Cellvibrio sp. PSBB006: one gene and its partner. The protein of the gene in region 2 interacts with the protein of the main gene of each other region in a pairwise test. Links are inferred from orthologs where the notes say so. Each region holds a gene or a part of one and is shown on either strand. Other genes may lie near its edges. The genes, in order: mrdA and CBR65_RS16305.

Region 1 (12,237 bases), 660 kb from region 2 along the record:
TTCTTCGTTGTAAATGTAGGCATAGAGGCCGGAATTCAGACGCTCGAAATCCGGCTCCATCAAGACCGTGGGCATCTCCAGATTGACTTTGCGGGTACGGATATTGGGCAGCTCCGCGACACTGAATAACAAATACAAGTGGGTGCGCAGGCGTGCATCCTCGGCGGCCATCAGGCTGCGTTGAAAAGCGTTGTCGAGGAAAAAACCGGTAAGTCCCAAAAACAGCGGCAGCAGCAGGGCAGACGCGACCAGCAAGCGGGCGGAGATCGAAGTAAGTTTGACGGCCATCTTTCGTTATCGAATCTGCGCTGGTGAATAAAGCGGACGGAGTTATTTGTCGGTGTCGAGATTAAAGCGATAACCCAGACCACGTTGAGTGGTAATTAAATTCAGGCTGCCATCCGGGTCGAGTTTTTTGCGCAGGCGGCCGACAAAGACTTCAATCACATTGCTATCGCGATCATAGTCCTGTGCATACAAGTGTTCGGTCAGCTCGGTCTTGGAGACATTCTTGCCTGCATGCAACGCCAGGTAGGTGAGCGTGTTGTATTCGAAACTGGTCAGCTCTACCTCCTGGCCGCGCAGGTGAACCCGACGGGCGTTAGTGTCGATGGTGAGCGGGCCGTAGTCCAACACCGGTGCCGCATGTCCGCTGGCGCGACGCAGCAGGGCGTTGATGCGTGCCCGAAGTTCTTCCGGATGAAAAGGTTTGGTGAGGTAATCGTCCGCACCGGCCTCCAGCCCTTCTACCTTGTCCTGCCAGGCGCCGCGTGCGGTGAGGATCAAAATGGGGAAGTTGCGCTGTTTGGCGCGCAGTTGGCGAATTAATTCGGTGCCGTCCAGCAACGGCAAGCCGAGATCAATGATGGCCAGGTCGTAATCGTATTCTTCGCCGAGGAACAGTCCCTCGCGCCCATCGCCGGCGGTATCGCAGGCAAATTTTTCAGCGTTTAACTGACTGCTGATCTGCTCGCGCAGGCTGGGCTCGTCTTCCACAATCAGGATACGCATGCTGGGGTCCGCTTCAGAAATTTAATTGAGGATGGCGCCGGTCTGCCCGTCCACATTGACGGTGCGCATATGACCGGAGTTCTGCAAAATTTTTACGCCATAGACGACGCCATTGCCAGACTGACGGGTGCTGACATTCATCACTTTACCGCCGTAGCGTTGTTGGACTATGGCCGCCGCCTGGGACGCAGAGATGCGCGCGCGCGGCCGTTCTTCCTGGCTGCCCTTGTCCCGCCGGGGTTCGGCGGAGGCGGTGGAATGGAGTGAGCCCAGCGTCATTGCCAGCAGCACAATAATCAGCCAGCGACAGGGGGAATTGGAGTGACGCAACAGCGACATGGCAAGACTTCCTGCAAAATCATCAAGTTGGGAGTAAGTATACAAGGTGTTTGCAACTACCGCGTGTGTGCCTTCACAGGAAAAAAGAATCCGGGGTGATTTGGCACCCCGGCAAAAGCGGAGCCATTAATAGCCGCGACCCGGGCGCACATGAACATCGACAGGAATACGGTCACCGGGATGCTGGCTGGTGCGGGTTTGGTAATACTGTCCGTGGTACTGATAGGTTACGTCGTAACCTATCACGCGCTGCGAATACTCGGTTTGGTAGCGGGTGTGGCAAACCTGCTCGTCGCGGTAGTGGGTAGTCCCGCCGCCGGACCGGTTGCGGCTGATGTCATGACCGATAGTTGCGCCGAGCAAACCGCCAGCCACGGCACCGACATCTTTGTTGCGTTTGCTATGCCCCAATTCATGGCCGACAGCCGCACCGATTAATCCGCCCACCACGGCACCGGTATAGGAATTACTTCTGCCGGGTTCACGATAAGCAACGGTTTCATAGTGGCAGGATTGCTGCGGCACCTGTGCTTCAATCCGCTGGTAAATCGGGCGAGCCTCGACCACGCGGGCATAGTCCCCGTGGCCTCTGTGATCGTAGCCAGTGTGACGATGCTGGTGCTTGTGGTGATGTTTGTGGCCCGCCAAAGCGCCATTGGCCAGCAACAAGCTCAAGGTGACGCCGGTGATGGTGCTGATCAAGAGGGACTTTTTCATGGTTGTTCTCCACTGAGTAATCTGGGGATCAAGGGACTCTTCACCCTTGGCAGCAGATTACCGCCATCAAACTGAACCGGAACTGAAGTAAATCCCGCTTTATGTCCCGCTAAATTCGCCAAAAGGGTGCGGCAATCAGGGTATAATCGCCGCACTCTTGTCTTCACATCACCCAGTTCACGGATTTTTACCACTGATGACCGATTCTCTTGATGTAAAAGCCTATATGGCCGAGTTGGGCCGCAATGCCCGTCAGGCGTCACGCGTGATTGCATCCACGTCAACCGGCGTAAAAAACCAGGCATTGCTAGCGATTGCTGATGCCCTTGATAACGCCCGTGCCACGCTGACTACTGAAAACCAGAAAGACCTGGAAGCTGGCGCGGCCAATGGTCTGGATTCCGCCATGTTGGATCGTCTCGCCCTCAAGCCGAGCACAATTGACGGCATGATCGAAGGGCTGCGCCAGGTAGCCGCACTGCCGGACCCTTGTGGTGAAATCACTGGTTTGAGCTATCGCCCGTCCGGCATTCAGGTGGGCAAGATGCGCGTTCCACTGGGTGTGGTGGGCATCATCTATGAATCCCGGCCCAATGTGACGATTGATGCGGCCAGCTTGTGTCTCAAATCCGGTAACGCGGCGATCCTGCGCGGTGGCAGTGAAGCCATTCATTCCAATCGCGCTATTGCCGTTTGCCTGCAACAAGGGCTGAAAGCTGCCGGTTTGCCCGACACGGTCGTGCAAATTGTGGAAACCACCGATCGCGCTGCTGTGGGCGAATTAATCACCATGCCCGAATATGTGGACGTCATTGTCCCGCGCGGCGGCAAGGGGCTGATCGAGCGGATCAGCAATGACGCGCGCGTCCCGGTAATTAAACACCTTGATGGCATCTGCCACGTGTATATCGACGATAAAGCAGATCTTGAAAAAGCCTTCGCCATTGCCCTCAATGCCAAGACCCATCGCTACGGCGTATGCAATGCGATGGAAACCCTGCTGGTGGCCGAGAGTGTTGCGGCCAACATCCTGCCGCGTTTGGCGGTAGCCTTTGGCAAAAAGGATGTGGAGCTGCGCGGTTGTGAAAAAACCCGCGACCTGATCAATGTCAATATCGCCACCGAAGAGGATTGGGCTACCGAGTACCTCGCTCCGGTGTTGTCGATCAAGGTGGTGGCCGGTCTGGATGAAGCCATTGACCACATTACCCGTTACAGCTCACAACATACCGACGCTATCGTGACCGAAGACTTCACCCGCGCGCGCCGGTTTATCACCGAGGTGGATTCCAGTTCGGTGATGGTCAATGCCTCGACCCGTTTTGCTGATGGTTTTGAATATGGTCTGGGAGCGGAGATCGGTATCTCTACTGACAAGATTCACGCGCGTGGGCCGGTAGGGCTGGAGGGATTAACCTCGCAAAAATGGGTCGTGCTGGGTGATGGGCACATTCGCCAATAAAGCCGCTGAAGGCGACGCCATTCATGCGTAACAAGATCGGCATCCTGGGCGGCACCTTTGATCCGATTCATCACGGTCATTTGCGACTTGCCTTGGAGTTGAAGCAATCTTTGGGATTGGCCCAGATGCGTCTGATGCCTTGTCATCGCCCGGTGCATCGCGGTCAGCCGCAGGTCAGCAGCGCACAGCGGGCCGAGATGATTCGCCTGGCGGTGATGGATTGCCCTGAGCTGACTCTGGATGAGCGCGAATTACGCCGCGATGAGCCGTCGTATACCTTTGATACCTTGCGCAGCCTGCGAGCCGAGTTGGGTGCAGAAGTGAGTTTGATCTGGGCCATGGGCACTGATGCCTTTGCAGCGCTGGATTCCTGGAACCGTTGGCAGGAACTGCTCGATTACACACATCTGGTGGTGATTGAGCGCCCCGGTTTTTCCCTGCCGAACGCAGGACCGGTAGCGGCGTTATTACAACACCATCGCGCATCGGCGACAGCGCTGGATGAACTGCCGGGCGGCGCAATTGTCTTGCCTTCATTGCGTCTTCTGGATATTTCGGCCACCGGCATCCGCGCGCAGTTGGCGGCTGGTGAGTCAGCACAGTTTTTATTACCCGAGTCGGTGCGACGATACATCCTGGCCGAAGGACTTTATCGACAGGATTAAGCATCATTTTCATGACTTCACTCAATGACGGGTGGAGTATTTTTTTATAAGTAAGCAGGTAAAGAATGTTAGAAGAGTTAAGCCAGATCGTGATCAATGCGCTCGAAGATCTGAAAGCTAAAAATATTGTGCAGTTGGATGTGCGCGAGATGACCGATGTGACGGATACCCTGATCATCGCCAGCGGCACCTCTAATCGCCATGTGAAATCCATCGCCAATAACGTGGTGGAAGACTCCAAAAAACTCGGTTACATGCCGCTCGGTGTGGAAGGCATTGATGCCGGTGATTGGGTGCTGGTGGATTTCGGGGATATCGTTGTGCATGTGATGCAGGAAGAAACCCGCAATTTTTATGAGCTGGAAAAACTCTGGTCGATTACCCCCAGTAATCGCGCTTGATCGTTGCCGGGATTTCTCGCCATGAGAATTCGCATCATCGCTGTTGGTACCAAGATGCCCGCCTGGGTTGAAACAGGCTACGCGGAATACGCCAAACGTATGCCGCGCGATTGTGTGGTTGAGCTGGTGGAATTGCCTTTGGCACAGCGTGGCAAAAATACCGATATTGCGCGTGCCATGGAAAAGGAAGGCGAGGAGATGCTGGCTGCTATTGGCAAGGGCGAGCAGGTTATTGCGCTGGATGTCAAAGGCAAACCCTGGAGTACGGAGCAACTGGCAGAGCACATGGCGAACTGGCGGATGAGCGGCAACAACTACTGTTTGCTGATTGGCGGCCCGGATGGTCTGGCTCCCCAATGCCTCGCCCAGGCTCATGTGCGCTGGTCGCTGTCCGCGTTGACCTTGCCGCATCCGCTGGTGCGCATTGTGGTGATCGAGCAGTTGTACCGCGCCTGCAGCATCTTGCAGAATCACCCGTATCACAAATAATGATGGCTCGATAGCGCCAGTAATAATCTTTCGCCAGTTCAACCAGAGGCACAATGTCCGAAGCGCAACACTTTAAAGATTATCACCGCGAAACGCGTATCTTCTGGGCACGCTTGGCGGTAATGTCTTCGGTGATGTTGGTGCTGATCGGCGTGCTGGTTTATCGCTACCACCACTTGCAGATTGTGCAGTATCTGGACTATGCCACCCAGTCTGATCGCAACCGCGTCCATATCCAGCCCATCCCACCAACCCGCGGTTTGATCTATGACCGCAACGGTATTCTGCTGGCGGAGAACCGCCCGAGCTACACCTTATCGGTTGTGCGTGAGCGAGCGGGCGACCTGGAAGAAACACTCACCTACCTGCAAACCCTCGTCGATATCCGCGCGACTGACCTGGAAAAATTCTACAAGCTGATGCACCAACGCCGTCGACCCTTCGAGCCGGTGCCCCTGCGCTACAACCTCAGCGAGGAGGAACTGGCCAGTCTTGCGGTGAATGAATTCCGCCTGGAAGGGGTGGAGATTGATGCGCAATTGGTTCGCCACTATCCCCAGGGTGAACTGTTTGCACACACAGTCGGTTATGTCGGACGCATCAGTGAAGCGGAGCTGGGCAATTTCGATGAAGAGCAATACCGCCGTTACAGCGGTACCCACTCAATCGGCAAGACCGGATTGGAGCGGCATTACGAAGATATTTTATTAGGCGAAGTGGGTAACCAGAACGTTGAAACCAACGCTCGCGGCCGCGTACAGCGGGTCCTTGAGCGGGTAGATCCCAAGCCCGGCGGCGATCTTCACTTATACCTTGATGTGCGCATGCAGCAAACAGCGGTTGCCGCCCTGGCCGGTCGTCGTGGAGCGGTAGTGGCGATCGAGGTCAAAAGCGGTGGTGTACTGGCCGCGGTGAGTATTCCCAGTTACGACCCTAATTTATTCGTGACCGGTATCAGCTTTGCGGATTACCGCAGTCTCAACGAATCCCTCGATATGCCGCTTTATAACCGCTTTATCCAGGGCGTTTATCCGCCGGGGTCAACCATCAAGCCCATGATTGGCCTGGCGGGTCTGGATACCGGCTTCACCGATGTGAGTCGCACCATCAGTGACCCGGGCTTCTTTCGTCTGCCTAACACCGAATGGATCTGGCGTGACTGGAAGCGGGGTGGACACGGCAGTCGCGTTAACCTGAAACAGGCGATCTCTGAATCCTGTGATACCTATTTCTGGGACTTGGGGAATCGCATGGGTATTGATCGCCTGTCCGAATTTGGTAGCCATTTCGGATTGGGGGAGTTGACGCAGATCGATATCCCTAATGAGCGTCGCGGCGTCTGGCCGTCGCGCGAGTGGAAACGCGGAGCCAAAGGTCAGGCCTGGTATCCGGGTGACACCATCAATATGGCCATTGGCCAAGGCTATGTGCTGACATCGCCCATGCAGCTGGCAGTTATGACAGCGACCCTGGCTCATCGCGGTGTACGCATCCGCCCGCAGATGGTGGAGCGCGCCAATGGTGAGTTTTTGGCTCCCATCATTGAGGATCGCTTTGATGTTGCTGAATCCCACTGGGATGCCGTCTTTGATGGTATGGCGGAGGTAATGCACGGTTTGCGCGGCACCGCGCGTGCGGCGGGCGCGGATGCGGACTATCGTATGGCGGGTAAATCGGGTACCGCGCAGGTTGTCGGTATTGCGCAAGGTGAGAAGTATGACAGTGAAGCACTCAAGGAGCGCCATCGTGACCACGCCTTGTTTGTCGCTTTTGCGCCGTTGGAAGACCCGCAAATTGCAGTGGCGGTGATTGTTGAAAATGCGGAGGGCGGTTCCAGCCAGGCCGGGCCGGTGGCGCGCAAGATGATGGATGCGTTTTTACGCGGCAAATATCTGGTGCCGGAACAACCTGAAGAGTCGGTGGAAGCATCCGCCTCAGTGCGTAGCCACGCTACGTCTCAGCCGTTGGCACGGCGTTCAATTAACGCAGGCGGAGTTAACGAGCTATGAGCGGTCAGGATTTTCTCCGTCGTTTACCCAGAACCGGCTTCAGCCTTGGTCGCCGTGAAGCCATCCAGCAACGCTTGCATATTGATTTCCTGCTGTTGTTCCTACTCCTGGCGCTTACCGCAGTAGGCATGTCTGTGCTCTACAGTGCCAGCGGTGAAAGTATGGTTACCCTGCGCCGTCAGGGGACATTTTTCCTGATTGCCTACGCGGCAATGTTCACGGTGGCTCAGATACCCGTTGGTTTTATGCGGCGCATGGCGCCCTGGGCATATGCCGCCGGCGTCATTCTGTTGATTCTTGTGCTCGTGGTCGGCGTCGGCGCCAAAGGTGCACAACGCTGGTTGAGTCTTGGTGGTTTCCGCTTTCAGCCGTCGGAAATCATGAAGCTGGCCATGCCGGTGATGATTGCAGCCTATCTCAGCAAACGCTTTCTGCCGCCCGGTATCAAGCATGTCTTTCTGGCCTTGCTATTAATTGCTATCCCGACGGCCCTGATTATCGATCAGCCGGATTTAGGTACCTCCATTCTGGTCGCCGTCTCGGGCATTGTGGTGTTGTTTTTTGCCGGGTTGCGCTGGGGTTATATCATCCTGGCCGGCATAATCTTTGCCGCCAGTTTATGGCCAATCTGGCATTTCATGATGCATGATTATCAGCGCCAGCGGGTGTTAACCTTGCTGAATCCCGAGGCGGATCGCCTCGGCGCTGGCTGGAATATCATCCAGTCCAAGACCGCTATCGGGTCGGGTGGATTGTCAGGTAAGGGCTGGCTTGAAGGGACGCAGTCGCGACTGGATTTCCTGCCGGAAGGGCACACCGACTTCATTATTGCCGTCATGGCTGAAGAATTCGGTTTGCTGGGCGTGTTGATGTTGTTGGGGGTTTATATCCTGATCATCATGCGCGGCATGATGATCGCGCTCAATGCCCAGGACAGTTTTGGCCGACTGTTGGCAGCGAGTATTACGACAACATTTTTTGTGTACGTGTTTGTGAATATGGGTATGGTGTCCGGCCTGTTGCCGGTGGTGGGGGTGCCCTTGCCGCTGATCAGCCAGGGCGGAACGGCTATCGTGACCTTGATGGCAGGCTTCGGCATCCTCATGGCCATTGCTACCGAACGCAAGCGGGTTATGACACCGCAGAAAAATAAATAGGCCGACAATCATCGGTTGCTGTAAGTGACCAGCCACAGCATGAGTATCAGCGCGAAAGAGGTTTAATAATGACGCGAGTCAAAGCGGTAGAGGGTTTTGCAGTCAGGCATTTGGGTAGACCCGGTTATCCCACCCTAGGCAAAGCCATCAGCCTGTTAATCGGTTGTGTGGTATTGGGGTGTGCGACGACGGGCTCGGCGGATTACAGCGATCATGCCGAAACCCAGGGCTTTATCGATGAGATGGTCCGCGATCATGGCTTTGAGCCTGAACCCTTGCGTCAATGGTTGGGGCAGGCGGAGAAAAAACAGAACATTCTCGATGCAATCTCCCGTCCGGCCGAAAAAACCAAAACCTGGAAAGAATACCGTCCGATCTTCATTGTCCCCGCACGCATTGAAAACGGTGTGAAATTCTGGCGGGATAACCGTGCTGCCCTGACGCGGGCTGAACGTGAGTTCGGTGTGCCGGCGGAATATATTGTGGCCATCATCGGGGTGGAGACCAACTACGGTAAAAACACCGGCAGTCATCGTGTTATCGATGCTCTCACCACACTGGCGTTTGACTATCCGCCCCGCGCACCTTTTTTTCGCAAGGAACTCCAGAACTACTTTCTCCTGACCCGCGAACAGAAACAGGACCCCATGGCGTTCACCGGTTCGTACGCCGGTGCCATGGGCTATGGCCAATTTATGCCGTCCAGCTATCGCGCCTATGCGGTGGATTTTGACGGTGACGGTTTTACGGATATCTGGAACAACACCACAGATGCCATCGGCAGCGTGGCCAATTACTTCAAACAACACGGTTGGCAAGGCGGTAAGCCGGTGGTCAGTCGCGTGCGGCCGGAGAGTGATACCAGCAAAGACAGCTTCAATGACATCAATCCGCCGACGGTAACGGTAGGCGAATGGCAAAAGCGCGGTTATCAACCTATCAGCGCTTTACCGGTGGATGCCAAGGCCCTGATCCTGAAACTCGACGGACAACATGGTGAAGAATATTGGCTCGGTCTACAAAATTTCTATGTCATTACCCGTTATAACCGCAGTCATTTGTATTCCATGGCCGTACATCAATTGAGTCAACTGATTAAAGAAAAAATGGAGTCCGGCCAATGAGTTCTGCCATGCGTTTGTTGATTCTGGGTTTGGTTGGTCTGCTGTTATTTGCCTGTACGCCCATCAAACCTTATCCATCATCTACTCCCAAACAACCGGATTTCGACGATATCAAGGACAGTGGTCCGGAACGCGAGATTGATACTTCCCATGTGCCCGATGCAGTCCCGCGCCATGAAGCGCGCACCATGGCAGGCAATAAAAATCCATACACGGTGTTGGGTAAAACTTACTACTTGCTGGAGGATGAAAGCTCCTACAAAGAGCGTGGCAGAGCCTCCTGGTACGGTAAAAAATTTCACGGCAGACGCACATCGAATGGCGAAATCTACGATATGTATGCCATGACGGCAGCTCACAAAACCCTGCCCATCCCATCTTATGTGCGCGTGACCAATATCCAGAATGGCAGGAGTACTGTGGTGCGGGTGAATGATCGGGGTCCGTTCCACAGTGACCGCATTATTGACCTGAGTTACGCCGCCGCGCAGCGCCTCGGTATTCTCAACGCCGGCACCGGGATGGTTGATGTAGAGATTGTCCTGCCGGATGATGCACCGCCTGCACCTTTGAAAGCCAACGCCACGAATAATGTGATAGCAGGCAGTAAACTGCCTGCCAATACGCATCTGCAAATCGGTGCCTTTAGCTCTGAGGCCAGTGCAAAACAATTTGCCGCGCAAGTGTCCGGTCATTTGACTTATCCGGTGATCATCAGCCGCAATCAAACGGGCAAACCAATTTTTCGCGTGCGAGTAGGCCCCATTACCGATGCGCGGGATTTACAGCAAGTGCGTCTCGACATAAAAAAATTGAATATTCCTGAAGCACACGTTGTCTACGAATGACGCCGCTGCCGTTACGCTTTTTGTTGTGCAACATTTTGTATTAGCTGAAACAAAACTTGTGCGGCGGCAGACGAAAAATCCGGTCGCTAACTGGTACAATTCGCCAGTTTTTTTGAACCCATAACAGCGAGTGATTTTGTTCCCATGTTAAAAACGTTATTTACCAGTGCATTGTTATTGCTGGCTAGCGATACGCTGCTGGCTCAATCCGCGCCCACACCGAATGCACCCAGCCAGCAAGTCATTATTCCCTCTCCACCGCAACTCGCTGCGACCGGCTACTTATTGATGGACGCCGATACCGGCACAGTGATCGTTGAGCATAATGCCGATGAACGCTTACCCCCGGCGAGTCTCACCAAGATGATGTCGAGTTACATCGTTTCGGAAGAAATTGAAAATGGCCGTATCGGCGAAAAAGATATGGTTAATATCAGCGTCAAAGCCTGGCGCATGGGCGGCTCCAAGATGTTTATCCGCGAAGGCACCCAGGTATCGGTCGAGGATTTATTACTCGGTGTGATTGTGCAATCCGGCAACGATGCAACGGTGGCGTTGGCTGAATATGTCTCTGGCAGTGAAGATGCCTTTGTGGATGTCATGAACCAGAAAGCCGCGTTGATGGGTATGAACAGCACCCATTTCGAAAACTCCACCGGCTGGCCCGCTGAAGGCCATCTGACCACTGCTCGTGATTTGGGCATTCTGGCGCGCGCGATCATTAATGATCACCCGGCCCATTACGCACTGTATAAAGAAAAATATTTTGTCTGGAATGATATTCGCCAGCCGAATCGCAACCTCTTGTTATTTCGCGACGAAACGGTGGACGGTTTGAAAACCGGTCACACCGAGGAAGCGGGCTATTGCCTGGTGGCGTCGGCGAAGCGGGATGGTATGCGTTTAATCTCGGTGGTCATGGGTACCACCAGCGAGAATGCCCGCGCGGCGGAATCGCAAAAACTGCTGGCCTATGGGTTCCGCTATTACGAAACGCTCTCGCTCTATAATGCCGGCACTGAGCTCAGTAAAACCCGCATTTGGGGCGGCAAAAGTGATGAAGTGGGGCTGGGCATTGCGGAAGATATCAAGCTAACCCTGCCGCGCGGTCGCCAGCAGGATCTGCAAGCCAATATGCACATCAATGACGTTATCAAGGCGCCTATTGAGGCGGGTCAGGCATTGGGCAAGGTCACGATTGAACTGGATGGTGAAGTACAGGCGGAGGCGGATCTGATTGCCTTGCAGCCGGTTGAGCAAGCAGGCTTCTTTGCTCGTATATGGGACAGCATCAAGCTGTTCTTCCGCAATTTGTTTAGCTAACCCCGCTTATTCAGCGCCCGCCAAAACGGGCGCTTTACCCACTCCCTCGTAGAAACCGTCCTCGCGTGCTTTTTTTTGAATTAGTCGACGTGATCATATTTTTCGTCGCGCAAACCCGCCGATTTACGTCTAGAATTTCTGGCATCCGTTACAACATTCTGTGACGGAGCAAACCCATTCTTATTATCAAGGAGATGCTCATGGAAGCTACTCAAAATCCCTATCAAACACCGGAAGGTCAATTGACTGTCGATGGCCAAGGTTACGGTGAAATTGATTTTTTCTCACCCGCTTGCCGGATCGGTCGGTTACGTTATCTCGCCCATGGCTTTTTATTCGGCTTGGTTGCCTATGTAGCAATCTTGGTGGTTGTTGTGATCATGAGCGCAGTACTGGCTGCGGTTGGTATGGAAGGCGGGCCTGTTGCAGGCGTTATCGTCATTGTCTCCATGATTCTTTATCTGCTATTAATGGCTGGCTTTTTTATTTTTATGATCCAACGCCTGCATGATTTGAATAAAAGCGGTTGGTTGAGCCTTCTTGCTATCGTGCCTTTGGTAAATCTCTTTTTCGCCTTCTACCTGATTTTTGCGCGCGGTACCGAAGGGGCTAATAACTATGGATTAGCACCGCCACCCAATAAGACCTGGCACTGGATTGTAGGTTTGATTGGTCCTGTGTTCTTTGCGATT
Region 2 (12,469 bases):
TGACCGAGTGCACGCCACCTTGCCCATCGTCAATTAATGCCCAGAGGCGTCCAGACTTGGTCAAGGTTCCCACCATTGTCAGGCCGGCAATGTTGAAGCTTTCAAGATATTCGCGTTCGCGGTTCATATCCGGCTCAACCGTCCGGCCGCCTTTTATCGATGCTTTATCTTCTTCTCGCACAGGCGGATCAAAAGGACTGCGCAAGGTCATCGCACTATAAGCAAACGGGCGGTATGGACGAAACGCTGGCAACGGTTCAATTTGCCCTTGCGGACGGCGCTTGGTTTCCGCCATAAAATCATGCAAGTCCTGGTGCTGAGACGATGAGTCACAGGCTGTCAGCAAAAAAACGCACAAACCGGAAATGAGAGCGTAAGAAATTTTCTTCATTTCTATTGCTCCTGCGACTTATAACGATAGGTTTTAGCAGAGATTTTCATTGCTAATTCGGCGCTGTCTTTTTTCCGGGTGATTGAATAATCGTGCAAGGTAACGATACGCGGCATACCCGCTACGCCGCTGACAAACCCACCGAGATCGTGATATCCGCCTTCTACATCAATGCTGATAGGCAGTTCGATGTAATATTCAGCTGTGCGCTCTGCTTCCAACTTGATACTGTTGATAGTCAAACCACTTTCAGAACCGCGAGTATCGATATCTTCCAACAACCCTGGAACTTCAGTGTCAGTCGGCAACCGCGACAACAGCGAATCAAAGGTGCTTTTCATCTCCACCATCTGCGCCCGATAAGCATCAAGGTTAGCGGCTTCGAAACTTTTCTTTCTGTAGGTCTCTTTTAATGTAGCCTCTTTTTTGACAATTGTGTCGAGCTGCATATTCAGATCTTTGATCCATACGTAATAGGTCGCCGCAAACACAACAGCAATCAACAGTACTGCCACAAAAATCTTGGCTGGCACAGGCCAGATACCGATTTTTTCAAAATCAATATCATTCACGTCAAAGTTTTTGAGTTGCTCCATGGATTCTGCAAATGACATCTTATTTACCCTCCTCATTTGCAGCCGCATCAATCTGATCCTGAGGAGCAGAGGTGCGCACGGTCATCTTGAATGAATTGGCCTGTTCGCCCTCTTCAGGCGCAGCAGTCACGGACGTCAAATTGGGAGATGCAAACCAGTCGGACTGATCAAGGTTGCGCATAAAGCTGGATACACGGTTAGTCGATTCGGCAATACCTTCAATACTGATGGTGTCACCGGTACGCACCACCGAATTCAGATGTACACCATCGGGGACGGAGCGAACCAGATCATCAAAGTAACGGACGATAACGGGACGCGTTCCCTCAAGATCTTGAATGACCTTAATGCGGGTCAGCAGATCGTCGCGGACCTTTTTCAGCTCAGCGATTTCCTGCACTTGTTTTTCAAGCGCGGCAATTTCAGTCTCCAATAGGCGATTACGCGAATTTTGATTATCGATGGCTGCTTCCACGCTGGAAATCCACACATAAGCTAACAGCGCCGACACGATAAAAACGCCGATCAATATGGCAATGAACTGGTCTTTCTTTTCTTTGCGATAGGCTTCGCGCCAGGGTAATAAGTTAATCTTTGCCATTAGTCGAAACTCCTCATTGCCAAGCCAGTGGCAATCATCAATGAAGGAGCATCATTAGCCAGCGCTACAGCATTGACCCGCGACGACACCGACATACCGGCAAAGGGATTGGCTACCACAGTCTGGGTGCCCAATTTTTCTTCAATCAAACCTACCAGGCCGTCCATCGACGCCACACCACCAGCCAAAATAATGTAATCGACATCATTGTATTGGCTGGCAGAGAAGAAAAATTGTAGGGAACGAGTGACCTGCTGCACGACAGCTTCTTTAAAAGGGCCCAGTACTTCAGATTCATAATCGTCTGGCAAACCGCCTTGCTTCTTGGCCAACCCGGCCTCTTCCATCGATAAACCATAGCGGCGTTGAATTTCTTCGGTAAGTTGCTTGCCACCGAACAGTTGTTCGCGGGTATAAACCGTTTTGCCATCGACAAGGACGCTGAGCGTGGTCATAGTGGCGCCCACGTCAATGATAGCCACAACCTGACCATCCTGATCTTCCAACTGGTCCGCAATCAATTCGTAGGCACGCTCCATGCTGTAGGCTTCAACATCCACTTTTTCCGGAGTTAAATCAGCCAGTTCAAGGACGTTAGCGCGCATCTCAACATTTTCACGACGACAGGCGGCAAGCAAGACCTCAACCTGATCGGGATTGCGCGGTGACTCGCCCTGAACTTCGAAGTCGATAGCCACCTCTTCAAGAGGGAAGGGAATGTATTGGTCAGCTTCAAGGGAAATCTGGGTTTCCATTGCATCGTCACTTAACCCGGCAGGCATATCGATCACTTTGGTGATCACCGCCGAACCGGCAACCGCAACTGCTGCATGTTTCAGCTTGGTCTTGGATTGCTTGACCATTGCTTTGATGACCTCAGCAACGGCCTCCTGGTCATTAATATTTTTCTCCACCACCGCATTTGGCGGTAGAGCTCTCACAGCATAAGTCTCGACACGATAGCGATCACCGTGGCGGCTTAATTCAAGCAATTTGACCGAAGTTGAACTGATATCCAGTCCCAACACTGGTTTCGCTTTTTTCTCGAGGAAGCCTAAGATGCCCATTTTTCTATCTATATCCGTAACTTAGACGCTGTTTATGTTATAGCACTTTAACTTAAGCCTGCAACAAACCAGCCGATATGTAAACAGGGAAAAAGCCCGTATAATGCCCGCCACTTGTCGCAAAACTGCTAACTCATTAATTCTGTTAGAAAAAATGCCTACTAAAAAAACCTGGTTGAAAGCCCTTTTCTGGTTGTTACTGTCCGGCTTCAGCGTTACTTTGGTGACACTGGCTGGCATGTACCTCTACCTGAGCCCCAATCTTCCTTCGGTGGAAACGTTAAAGCAGGTTAAATTACAGACCCCTTTACGCGTTTATTCAAGGGACAATAAGTTAATTGGTGAATTTGGCGAACAGCGTCGCACACCGTTAACCTTCGAACAGCTTCCACCCTTATATATCAAAGCCTTACTTGCTGCAGAAGACGCCGAATTCTACGACCATCATGGCGTTTCGCTAAGGGGTCTATTGCGCGCGGGTTCACAATTATTGCAAACAGGCCAAATCCAGTCCGGTGGCAGCACCATCACTATGCAGCTGGCACGTGATTTTTTCCTTACCCGCAAACAAGTATTTTCGAGAAAGTTCAATGAGATACTGCTTTCTTTTCAAATTGAGCGCCAGCTCACAAAAGAAGAGATACTTGAGCTGTTCAGCAACAAGATGTTTTTCGGTAACCGCGCTTATGGATTGCAGGCTGCCGCCCAGATCTATTATGGCAAAGACGCGAGTGAGCTTTCGTTAGCCCAGTACGCCACCATCGTTGGCAGCCTGAAAGCCCCTTCGGCCTATAACCCATTGGCAAACCCCCAACGCGCTCTGATTCGCCGCGACTGGATCATCGGTCGTATGCTGAAACTGAAATACATTGATCAAGCTACCCATGACGCAGCTATCAGTGAGTCCATCCTCACCAGCTATCACGGCCTGACATTGGATCTGTATGCGCCCTATGTCGCGGAACTGGCGCGCAAGGAAGTCTTTGATCGCTTTGGTGAAAATACGTACAACGATGGTTATCGGGTTTACACCAGCGTCGATAGCGAGATGCAAGCAAGCGCTCAAACATCTGTTATCAGCGGCTTACTCAGTTATGACCAACGCCATGGCTATCGAGGCCCCGAGCAGCGATTTGAGCCATCTGCAACGGATGATTTCAGTGACTGGCGAGAAAAGTTGGGAGATATACCCAACTTTGGCGGGCTGGAGGTAGCAGCGATTACCGAGGTTGCCGAACAGGCAGTAAAGGCGATTACCGCTTCGGGAGAAATCATCGAACTTGGTTGGGAACAAGGCTTGGCCACTGCCCGCCCCTATATCAATGAAGACAGTCGCGGCCCCGCCCCCACAAAGGCGGGAGATTTTCTTCAATACGGCGACGTGATCCGCATCGCCAGAGACACAGAAGGCGCCTGGCGCTTGAGCCAGGTGCCTGCGGTACAAGGAACCCTGGTAGCGCTAAACCCTCAGGATGGTGCGATCCTCGCCTTGGTCGGCGGCTTCGATTTCCGCCAAAGTCACTTTAATCGCGCGGTACAAGGTGCGCGGCAGCCGGGCTCCAGTTTCAAACCCTTTTTCTATACGGCAGCCCTGGAAAATGGCTTTACCCCAGCATCCGTCATCAATGATGCGCCCATTGTGATTGAAGACACGGCAATTGGCGCGTCCTGGCGGCCGGAAAATGACGATGGAAAGTTTTCCGGACCCATTCGTTTGCGCCAGGCGCTGTATCGCTCGCGCAATCTGGTATCGATTCGGCTACTGCGCAGCCTCGGCCTGGACAAAGCGCTGGATAGCCTCGAACGCTTTGGTTTCGACAAGACCCAATTTCCCCGCGACCTCACACTGGCACTGGGCACTCATGAACTGACACCGCTGCAAATGGCTACCGGCTACGCTACCTTTGCCAATGGTGGCTTCAAGATAGAACCGCACCTGGTCACGCGCATTGAAGACGCATCAGGCGAAGTCGTGTACGAAGCGCAACCGATGATCGTTTGCAAAGAGTGCGAGCAGGCCGAGGCCGCACGCCAGGCAGCCGCTTTGCTCAACGTATTGCCGGAAGAAGAGCCCGGTTACATACCTTTCGAGGAAGCGCTGACAAACGAGATACTTCCCCAGCCCATCGATACCACTCGCTACGCCCCTCGCATCATCGAAGAACGGGTGGCTTACATCATTGATTCGATGTTAAAAGACGTCATTACGCTGGGTACCGGCCGGTTGGCGCGCAAGCTGGAGCGCAGTGACATTGCCGGCAAGACAGGCACCACCAATGGTCCAAGAGATACCTGGTTTGCTGGCTATAGTCCGGATGTCGTTGCCGTCAGCTGGGTAGGGTTTGATCAAAACACGCTCCTGGGGCGAACAGAGTATGGCGGCTCAGCAGCACTGCCGATCTGGATTGACTTTATGCGCACCGCTCTGGATGGTGTTGAGGAAAAAATCCCATCACAGCCTAATGGCATCGTTACCGTACGCATCAATCGCGACACTGGTGCCCGGGCACAACCCGAAGATCCCGATGCAATATTTGAGATTTTTCGCGTGGAAGATGCCCCCCAGGCAGGTGATAGCACCTCACCCAATGGCGAACAGTCCGCAGATGAAATCTTGCCGGAGGAGCTGTTTTAGGGAGCGCCTGAAAAATGTTGGAGAGGCGGGCAATTTTTAAAAGACTCCCTCGAATTTACCTTTGCTCGCCCGGTGACTCCTCTAACATAAGAGGATGACGCACCTGCATTTGTAAAGGTTTAAAACCGCGTTTGCGCTGGAATTCGCTGGCGCGGTTGATCAGCCAACCGCGCACTTTGATAGATTTGCCAAGCCATGACTGCCATTGGTCATCGGCAAAATACTGCCGATCCTGTTGCGCAATCTTGACCACCACTGGGCCATCAAGCTCCAACCAGACGTCACGCAGCACACTCACCTTGGTGACTTTTCCCTGGATGCGACTAAAACCCGTTTGATCGAGCGCAAGCTCAGCAGCGGGCCGCAAATTCCACGCCTTCTCTCGCCATATGCCACGGTTTTGCCGGCGAGCAAGATCTTCCTGACGCGTCAGGCAACCCATTTCACTTACATTGGGAGGCACGACCACCTGTAGCGCCAATCCTTGCTCAAGTAAATGTGCTGCCAGACTTTGACGTCGCTGGTTATAAACGTGTGCCAGCATCCGGCCATAGCGGTCTTTATGGTCCAGATCGTAGACGAGGTGAACCTTCTGATGGCGGGGCAGAAACCGGCGGCTTGCGGCTGTTGCTTCAACACCCAATGCCTGACCAACATGCCCTTCCCACGCAACTTCGGGGGTATTGATACCTAAAACCCGCACACGTCGACCATCCTGTAAACGCAACGTATCGCCATCCACCACCTGGGCAAGCTGAACGGTTTCGTCGATCCGGGTGGCAGGGCAGGCAGCCACCGCCATATTGTTCCAGATGGAGGCGCAAACAAAAACGCCGAAAGCTACTGCTTTCGGCGTTTTTAGAAGCATGTTTCCCGACAGATAGCGAGAAAATAGCATTACATCTGTCTTACTTTTTGCCACCAATACGGCTAGCGAAGCGCTTGGTAAAGCGGTCAATACGACCACCGGTATCTACCATCTTCTGCTTGCCGGTGTAAAAAGGGTGGCACTCACTGCAGACGTCTACGTGGAAATCTTTACCCAGGGTAGAGCGAGTTTTAAAGGTGTTGCCACAGCTGCAGTTAACAGCTACGTCAGCGTAATTAGGATGAATTTCTGGTTTCATGATAATTGCCTTGTCGTTTTTTGTGCCGCCACCCGAGCATTTGTCGAGCACCGCACAACGGTTGGTAATAGGGCGGAATTTAAGGAGCGGGGATACTATCAGAATCAATACATAACGCAAGGGGAAAAAATAACCAGTTTTCAACACTCCCCTCGACCACACAAAAAGCACACCCAAACGACAGTTGATATGGGGTATCCTGCCCGGCAGCTCATCGCCAACAACCAAGACTTATCACCCGATGCCTACGGTTTTTCTTCAGGTCGCAATCCCCACTCCCTTGCGTCGCCGCTTTGACTACCTACCCCCGGTGGACATGCCGCTGGAGCAGGTTGCGCTTTTGCGGCCCGGAACACTCTTACGCTTACCCTTCGGGCACCAGGAAGTCGTCGGTGTATTACTGTCGCTACATCAGGAAGCCTCCGTGGCTGCCAACCAATTGCGCCATGCGCTCGGCGTCATTGATGAACTACCGGCTTTTATGCCCGATGTGCTTGCATTGTGCTTATGGGCCGCTGACTACTATCAAAGCCCGGTCGGTGAAGCCTTGCATACCGCGTTGCCGGCGCTCTTACGCCAGGGAGAAATGGCCCGATTACGTACGGAGCCGATCTATCACCTCACAACAGCTGGAAAAGGTTTGCCGGCCGGCAGCCTGAAACGCGCTCCGCGTCAGGCCGCTTTGCTGGCTGCACTGCAAGATACACCTTATTTAACGCGCGCCGATCTGCAAATACTGGACATACCCACTACCACCATCAAGCCGCTGATGAAGAAAGGACTGGTTGCTTGCAGTGAGCAAGTACTTACACCAGAATCGACACAGACTACCTTGCGCGAACAGCCGTTGATACTAAACCCGGAACAGGCAGAGGTTCTTGAAAAGATAAACCTGGACCAGTTCCAGGTAAGTCTGCTGGATGGGGCCACTGGCAGCGGTAAGACGGAAATCTATCTGCAAGCCATCGCCCGAACCTTGGCCCAAGGCAAGCAGGCATTGGTATTGATCCCCGAAATCGGGCTTACGCCACAAACGCTACAACGATTCCAACGGCGTTTCGCGGTGCCTGTTGTCGCCCTGCATTCCGGCCTCAATGATCGGGAACGGCTGGATGCCTGGGTACAGGCGCGTGAGGGCATTGCCCGGGTAGTTATCGGCACCCGGTCGGCTATCTTCACACCGCTCAAGGAGCCGGGAATCATCATTGTTGATGAAGAGCACGATAACTCCTTCAAACAACAGGACGGTTTTCGCTACTCTGCCCGCGACCTAGCCGTTATGCGCGCCAGTCAGCTCAAGATTCCGTTATTGCTCGGTTCCGCCACGCCGGCGTTGGAAAGCCTCAATAACGCCCAGCAAGGCCGTTATCAATATTTGCGCCTGACCCGCCGTGCCGGTTCAGCCGTACCCCCCAGCATTCAGCTGCTCGATATTCGCGCGCAACCCTTGCATGAAGGTTTCGCGCAAGACACCCTGAAAGCGATTGCATTGGAAATCCAGGCGCGCCATCAGGTGCTGATATTTATCAACCGGCGCGGTTACGCGCCCACACTCCAATGCCACGATTGTGGCTGGCTGGCTAACTGCAACCACTGTGACGCACGCATGACGGTTCATCAGCAGCCGCGCCACCTGCATTGCCATCATTGTGATCACCAGCGCCCATTGCCCTCACGCTGCCCAAGCTGTCACAGCCATCAACTGCAACCTTTAGGGCAGGGCACGGAGCGCAGTGAAGAAGCTTTGCGCCAGCTGTTTCCACAGACGCGAATACTGCGGGTTGATCGCGACTCCACGCGCGGCAAACATGCCATGCATCGTTTGCTGGACGAGGTGCAATCCGGCGAGCCTTGTATCCTGGTGGGGACACAGATGTTGGCTAAAGGTCATCATTTTCCCCTGGTCACCCTGGTCGTTATCATTGATGCGGACGCCGGTTTGTTCAGTGCCGACTTTCGCGGCCCCGAGCGGATGGGACAATTGTTACTTCAGGTAGCCGGGCGAGCCGGCCGGGCCGACAAGCCCGGTACGGTTATCTTGCAGAGCCACCACACTGAACATCCTCTGGTGCAAACCTTGATGCTGCAGGGTTATCACGCGCTGGCCGAGCTGTTATTGCACGAGCGACGCATTACCCAATTACCTCCCTATCGGCATCTCGCACTCTTGCGTGCAGAAAGCAAACGGCCTGAACTGGCCGTGGAGTTTTTACGTCTGGCTCGCGCTCAGGCTGAGCAATGGCAGCCATCCAGCCACCATTTCAGTTACCTTGGCCCTTTGCCAGCCATGATGGAAAAACGCGGCGACCGTTTTCGCTATCAATTGCAATTCAACAGTGCACAGCGCAAACCCCTGCAACAACTCCTCGCACAACTCACTGCACAATTGGAAAACGAGGCATTGGGTAAACGGGTTCGCTGGTCCATTGATGTAGATCCGCAGGAAATGAATTAGAGCCGCACTTCATAGTGACTCACCCGCACAGCACAAGTACAATTGCGCCCACTCCGAGCTTGATGAAGTCGCCATGTCCCGAGATTACGCCAAAAAAAATCGTTCCCCGAATCGTCGTCGCGCACCGGCGAAACCGCCCGTGCCGGGCTGGGTGTGGCTGTTAATCGGCGGCATTCTGGGCGCTTTTATCATGTTTCTGGTTTACCTGGCTGATGTAGTGCCACAACCAGCGACACAGGAAAAGCCGGTAGCCGAAAAGCCAAAAGTCACGCGCACAGAAACAGAAGAAGAAAAAGTGCCCAAGCCGCGCTTTGATTTTTATAAATTGCTCCAGGAGAGTGAGGTCATCGTACCTGCCACTGAGCCGGCACAAACCGTTGAAAAAATTGTGGAGACACAACCGGATTCGATGGAGTACATCCTGCAAGTTGGCTCTTTCCGCAACAATGTAGATGCCGATAAATTGCGCGCGCAGCTGATCCTGCTTAACCTCGATGCGCGGATTGAAAAGGTGACCATTCGCAATGGCGAATTGTGGCATCGCGTCATCGTCGGCCCATTTCAGGATCAGTCGCGACTGGCCAGCGCTCGCTCCACGTTGGTCGCGAACCAATATAACGCCCTCATGTTAAAGCGCGACAAAAACGCAGCGCCCTGATACGGCATCCGCGCCAGATAAACATAATCGGCTTGAAATTACCCACCCCGCCCCCACTTTTCAGGGAATCCCTGCGGCCTTAGCGCCGCAGTCCGCAACAGTTCAACAAAGGATTTCCCCTGTGACCACAATTCTCTCTGTACGCCGTGAAGGCCAGGTTGTGCTTGGCGGCGACGGTCAGGTTTCACTCGGCAATACGGTGATGAAAGGCAATGCACGCAAAGTGCGCCGCTTGTACAAAAATCAGGTGATCGCCGGATTCGCTGGCGGAACTGCCGATGCTTTCACCCTGTTCGAGCGCTTCGAAGCAAAGCTTGAAGCCCACAACGGCCAGTTGGTGCGCGCCGCCGTGGAATTGGCCAAAGACTGGCGCACGGATCGCGCATTGCGCCGACTTGAAGCATTACTCGCTGTAGCCGATAAAGAAGCCTCGCTCATCATCACCGGCAATGGTGACGTTATTCAACCGGAAGACGATTTGATTGCCATTGGCTCCGGCGGCCCTTTCGCGCAGGCAGCTGCGCGCGCGCTGCTGGAAAACACACAATTGGACGCCCGTAGCATCGTGGAAAAAGGATTGCATATCGCGGGCGATATTTGTGTTTTTACCAACCAGAACCACACCATCGAAACATTGGAATATTAATTTTTTCGGATACAGATTATGTCCACCATGACACCCCGTGAGATTGTTCACGAACTGGATAAACATATCGTCGGCCAACAGGATGCCAAGCGTGCTGTAGCTATCGCATTGCGCAATCGCTGGCGCCGCATGCAAGTGCCCGCCGACATGCGCAGTGAAATCACCCCAAAAAATATTTTGATGATTGGTCCGACCGGCGTGGGCAAAACCGAAATTGCACGTCGTCTGGCAAAACTGGCCAATGCGCCGTTTATCAAAGTGGAAGCCACAAAATTCACTGAAGTCGGTTATGTCGGCCGCGATGTGGAATCCATTATTCGCGACCTGGTTGATGTATCGATCAAGATGTACCGTGAGCATGCGCTGAAAACTGTCCAGCACCGCGCGGCAGAAGCGGCGGAAGAGCGCATTCTGGATGCGCTGCTGCCTCCGGCGCGCGGCGGTGATCCGACCTTGAATAACGAGTCGGGTACACGACAGGTCTTCCGGAAAAAATTGCGCGAAGGCGAACTGGATAACAAAGAGATTGAAATTGATCTGGCGGCAACACCCGTCGGTGTAGAAATTATGGCACCACCGGGCATGGAAGACATGACCAGCCAATTACAAAATATGTTTTCGTCTTTATCGAATGGAAAAACCAAGAAAACCAAGCTGACGGTAAAGCAGGCTTTCAAACAACTGCAGGAAGAAGAAGCCGGCAAGCTGGTCAATAATGAAGACATTAAAGCACAAGCCATAGAAGCGGCCGAACAAAACGGCATTGTGTTTATCGATGAGATCGACAAGGTGGCGCGGCGCGGACAGACGTCTGGCGCCGATGTCTCCCGCGAGGGCGTGCAACGGGATTTACTGCCATTGATTGAAGGCTGCACCGTAACCACCAAACACGGCATCATCAAAACAGATCATATTTTGTTTATCACGTCCGGGGCCTTTCATCTAAGCAAGCCCTCAGATCTGATTCCGGAATTGCAGGGGCGCCTGCCAATTCGCGTTGAGCTAAGCGCGCTAACGCCGGACGATTTTGAACGCATACTCACCGAACCTCGCGCTTCACTCACCGAGCAGCAGCAAGCATTGCTGGAAACGGAAGGCGTAACAATTCAGTTCACCAAAGACGGTATTCGTCGAATCGCTGAAACCGCCTGGGAAGTGAACGAGCGCACCGAAAATATCGGCGCGCGTCGCCTGCATACGATTCTCGAACGATTGTTGGAGGATATTTCCTTCGATGCAGGCAATGAAAAAAACCATCTGGAAATCAATGCTGCTTATGTCGATGACCATTTAGGCGAGCTGGCAAAGAATGAAGATCTCAGCCGCTATATCCTGTAAGTCACAATAACCACTATGATCCCAGTCAAGATTCAACTGCACAAGCAATCCGGAATATTGGAACTTCAATTCGGTACCCAGTCTTATCAGCTGGGTGCCGAATATTTGCGGGTGCACTCACCCAGCGCGGAAGTAAAAGGACATGGACCGAATCAGGCTACATTGCAGTTCGGCAAGAAAGAGGTGGGTATCAGCAGCATTGAGCGCGCCGGCAATTACGCATTAAAAATCTTTTTTGATGATGGTCACAACTCCGGCATCTACACCTGGGACTACCTTTATCAACTTTCTGTAGAGCAGGAAAGTAAGTGGCAGGCTTATCTTGACGCACTGGCAGCGGCTGGCAAAAGCCGCGAGAAAGATACCAGTGTCGTCAAGTTTGTTTGATATGTTATGCCGCTGGATTCCAGTAAAGCACAATCAACAAAATTCCCAAGGCTATGCGATACACAACAAAAGGTTGCATACCGATCCGATTGATAAACGCCAGAAAATAATAAATACACAAATAAGCGCTGATTCCCGATACCAGGGTTCCTACGATCATTGCGGTCCAATCCACCGCCACCCGTGCGTGCACCAGCTCGTTGGTTTCCACTGCGCCAGCAATCACAATCACCGGAATCGACAACAGGAATGAAAACCGCGCAGCAGCTTCCCGGGTAAAGCCCAGCATCAATGCGGCCGTAATCGTTATACCGGAGCGAGATGTACCGGGGATCAGCGCCAGCGCCTGGGCACATCCCACCCAGAAAACATCCCATTTATTCATCTGATATTCACTGCGCGCTCCGCGATGACGCCAGTCAGCCCAGGCGAGCAATAGTCCAAAGGCAATCAAGCCAAAGGCTGACACCAACGGCGAACGCATGGCGGTGGCCACCAGATCCTTGAGAAAAAATCCGGCAATGCAAACCGGGATAGTCGCGAAGATAACCGCCCAGGCCAGACGACT

Evidence for each region.
Region 1: the proteins of CBR65_RS16305 (region 2) and mrdA interact in binary tests that used the Escherichia coli proteins (3 or more experiments, as listed by UniProt). The link is inferred for Cellvibrio sp. PSBB006 from one-to-one orthologs.

What each region holds. Positions count from the first base shown.
Region 1 is NZ_CP021382.1:4,561,795-4,574,031, forward strand. What follows is about bases 4,744-7,615. They hold mrdA (penicillin-binding protein 2), read left to right. Parts: upstream 4,744-5,137; coding sequence 5,138-7,093; downstream 7,094-7,615. Other genes in these bases: rlmH (23S rRNA (pseudouridine(1915)-N(3))-methyltransferase RlmH), read left to right, coding at 4,744-5,084; rodA (rod shape-determining protein RodA), read left to right, coding at 7,090-7,615. Also shown: CBR65_RS19005 (ATP-binding protein), read right to left, coding at 1-288; CBR65_RS19010 (response regulator transcription factor), read right to left, coding at 331-1,011; CBR65_RS19015 (PepSY domain-containing protein), read right to left, coding at 1,033-1,395; CBR65_RS19020 (glycine zipper 2TM domain-containing protein), read right to left, coding at 1,477-2,067; CBR65_RS19025 (glutamate-5-semialdehyde dehydrogenase), read left to right, coding at 2,264-3,529; nadD (nicotinate-nucleotide adenylyltransferase), read left to right, coding at 3,553-4,194; rsfS (ribosome silencing factor), read left to right, coding at 4,260-4,595; more of rlmH, read left to right, coding at 4,617-4,743; more of rodA, read left to right, coding at 7,616-8,250; mltB (lytic murein transglycosylase B), read left to right, coding at 8,319-9,374; CBR65_RS19060 (septal ring lytic transglycosylase RlpA family protein), read left to right, coding at 9,371-10,222; CBR65_RS19065 (D-alanyl-D-alanine carboxypeptidase family protein), read left to right, coding at 10,367-11,545; CBR65_RS19070 (DUF805 domain-containing protein), read left to right, coding at 11,746-12,237. UniProt on the Escherichia coli protein: Catalyzes cross-linking of the peptidoglycan cell wall. Responsible for the determination of the rod shape of the cell. Is probably required for lateral peptidoglycan synthesis and maintenance of the correct diameter during lateral and centripetal growth.
Region 2 is NZ_CP021382.1:3,902,191-3,914,659, reverse strand. Bases 2,446-5,549 are described here. They hold CBR65_RS16305 (penicillin-binding protein 1A), read left to right. Parts: upstream 2,446-2,809; coding sequence 2,810-5,290; downstream 5,291-5,549. Other genes in these bases: CBR65_RS16300 (thermonuclease family protein), read right to left, coding at 5,346-5,549; CBR65_RS16310 (pilus assembly protein PilM), read right to left, coding at 2,446-2,655. Outside these bases: CBR65_RS16325 (pilus assembly protein PilP), read right to left, coding at 1-391; CBR65_RS16320 (type 4a pilus biogenesis protein PilO), read right to left, coding at 394-1,005; CBR65_RS16315 (PilN domain-containing protein), read right to left, coding at 1,007-1,588; more of CBR65_RS16310, read right to left, coding at 1,588-2,445; more of CBR65_RS16300, read right to left, coding at 5,550-6,158; rpmE (50S ribosomal protein L31), read right to left, coding at 6,199-6,417; CBR65_RS16290 (primosomal protein N'), read left to right, coding at 6,659-8,872; CBR65_RS16285 (SPOR domain-containing protein), read left to right, coding at 8,946-9,530; ATP-dependent protease subunit HslV, read left to right, coding at 9,652-10,176; ATP-dependent protease ATPase subunit HslU, read left to right, coding at 10,195-11,514; CBR65_RS16270 (gamma-butyrobetaine hydroxylase-like domain-containing protein), read left to right, coding at 11,530-11,901; CBR65_RS16265 (undecaprenyl-diphosphate phosphatase), read right to left, coding at 11,906-12,469. UniProt on the Escherichia coli protein: Cell wall formation. Synthesis of cross-linked peptidoglycan from the lipid intermediates.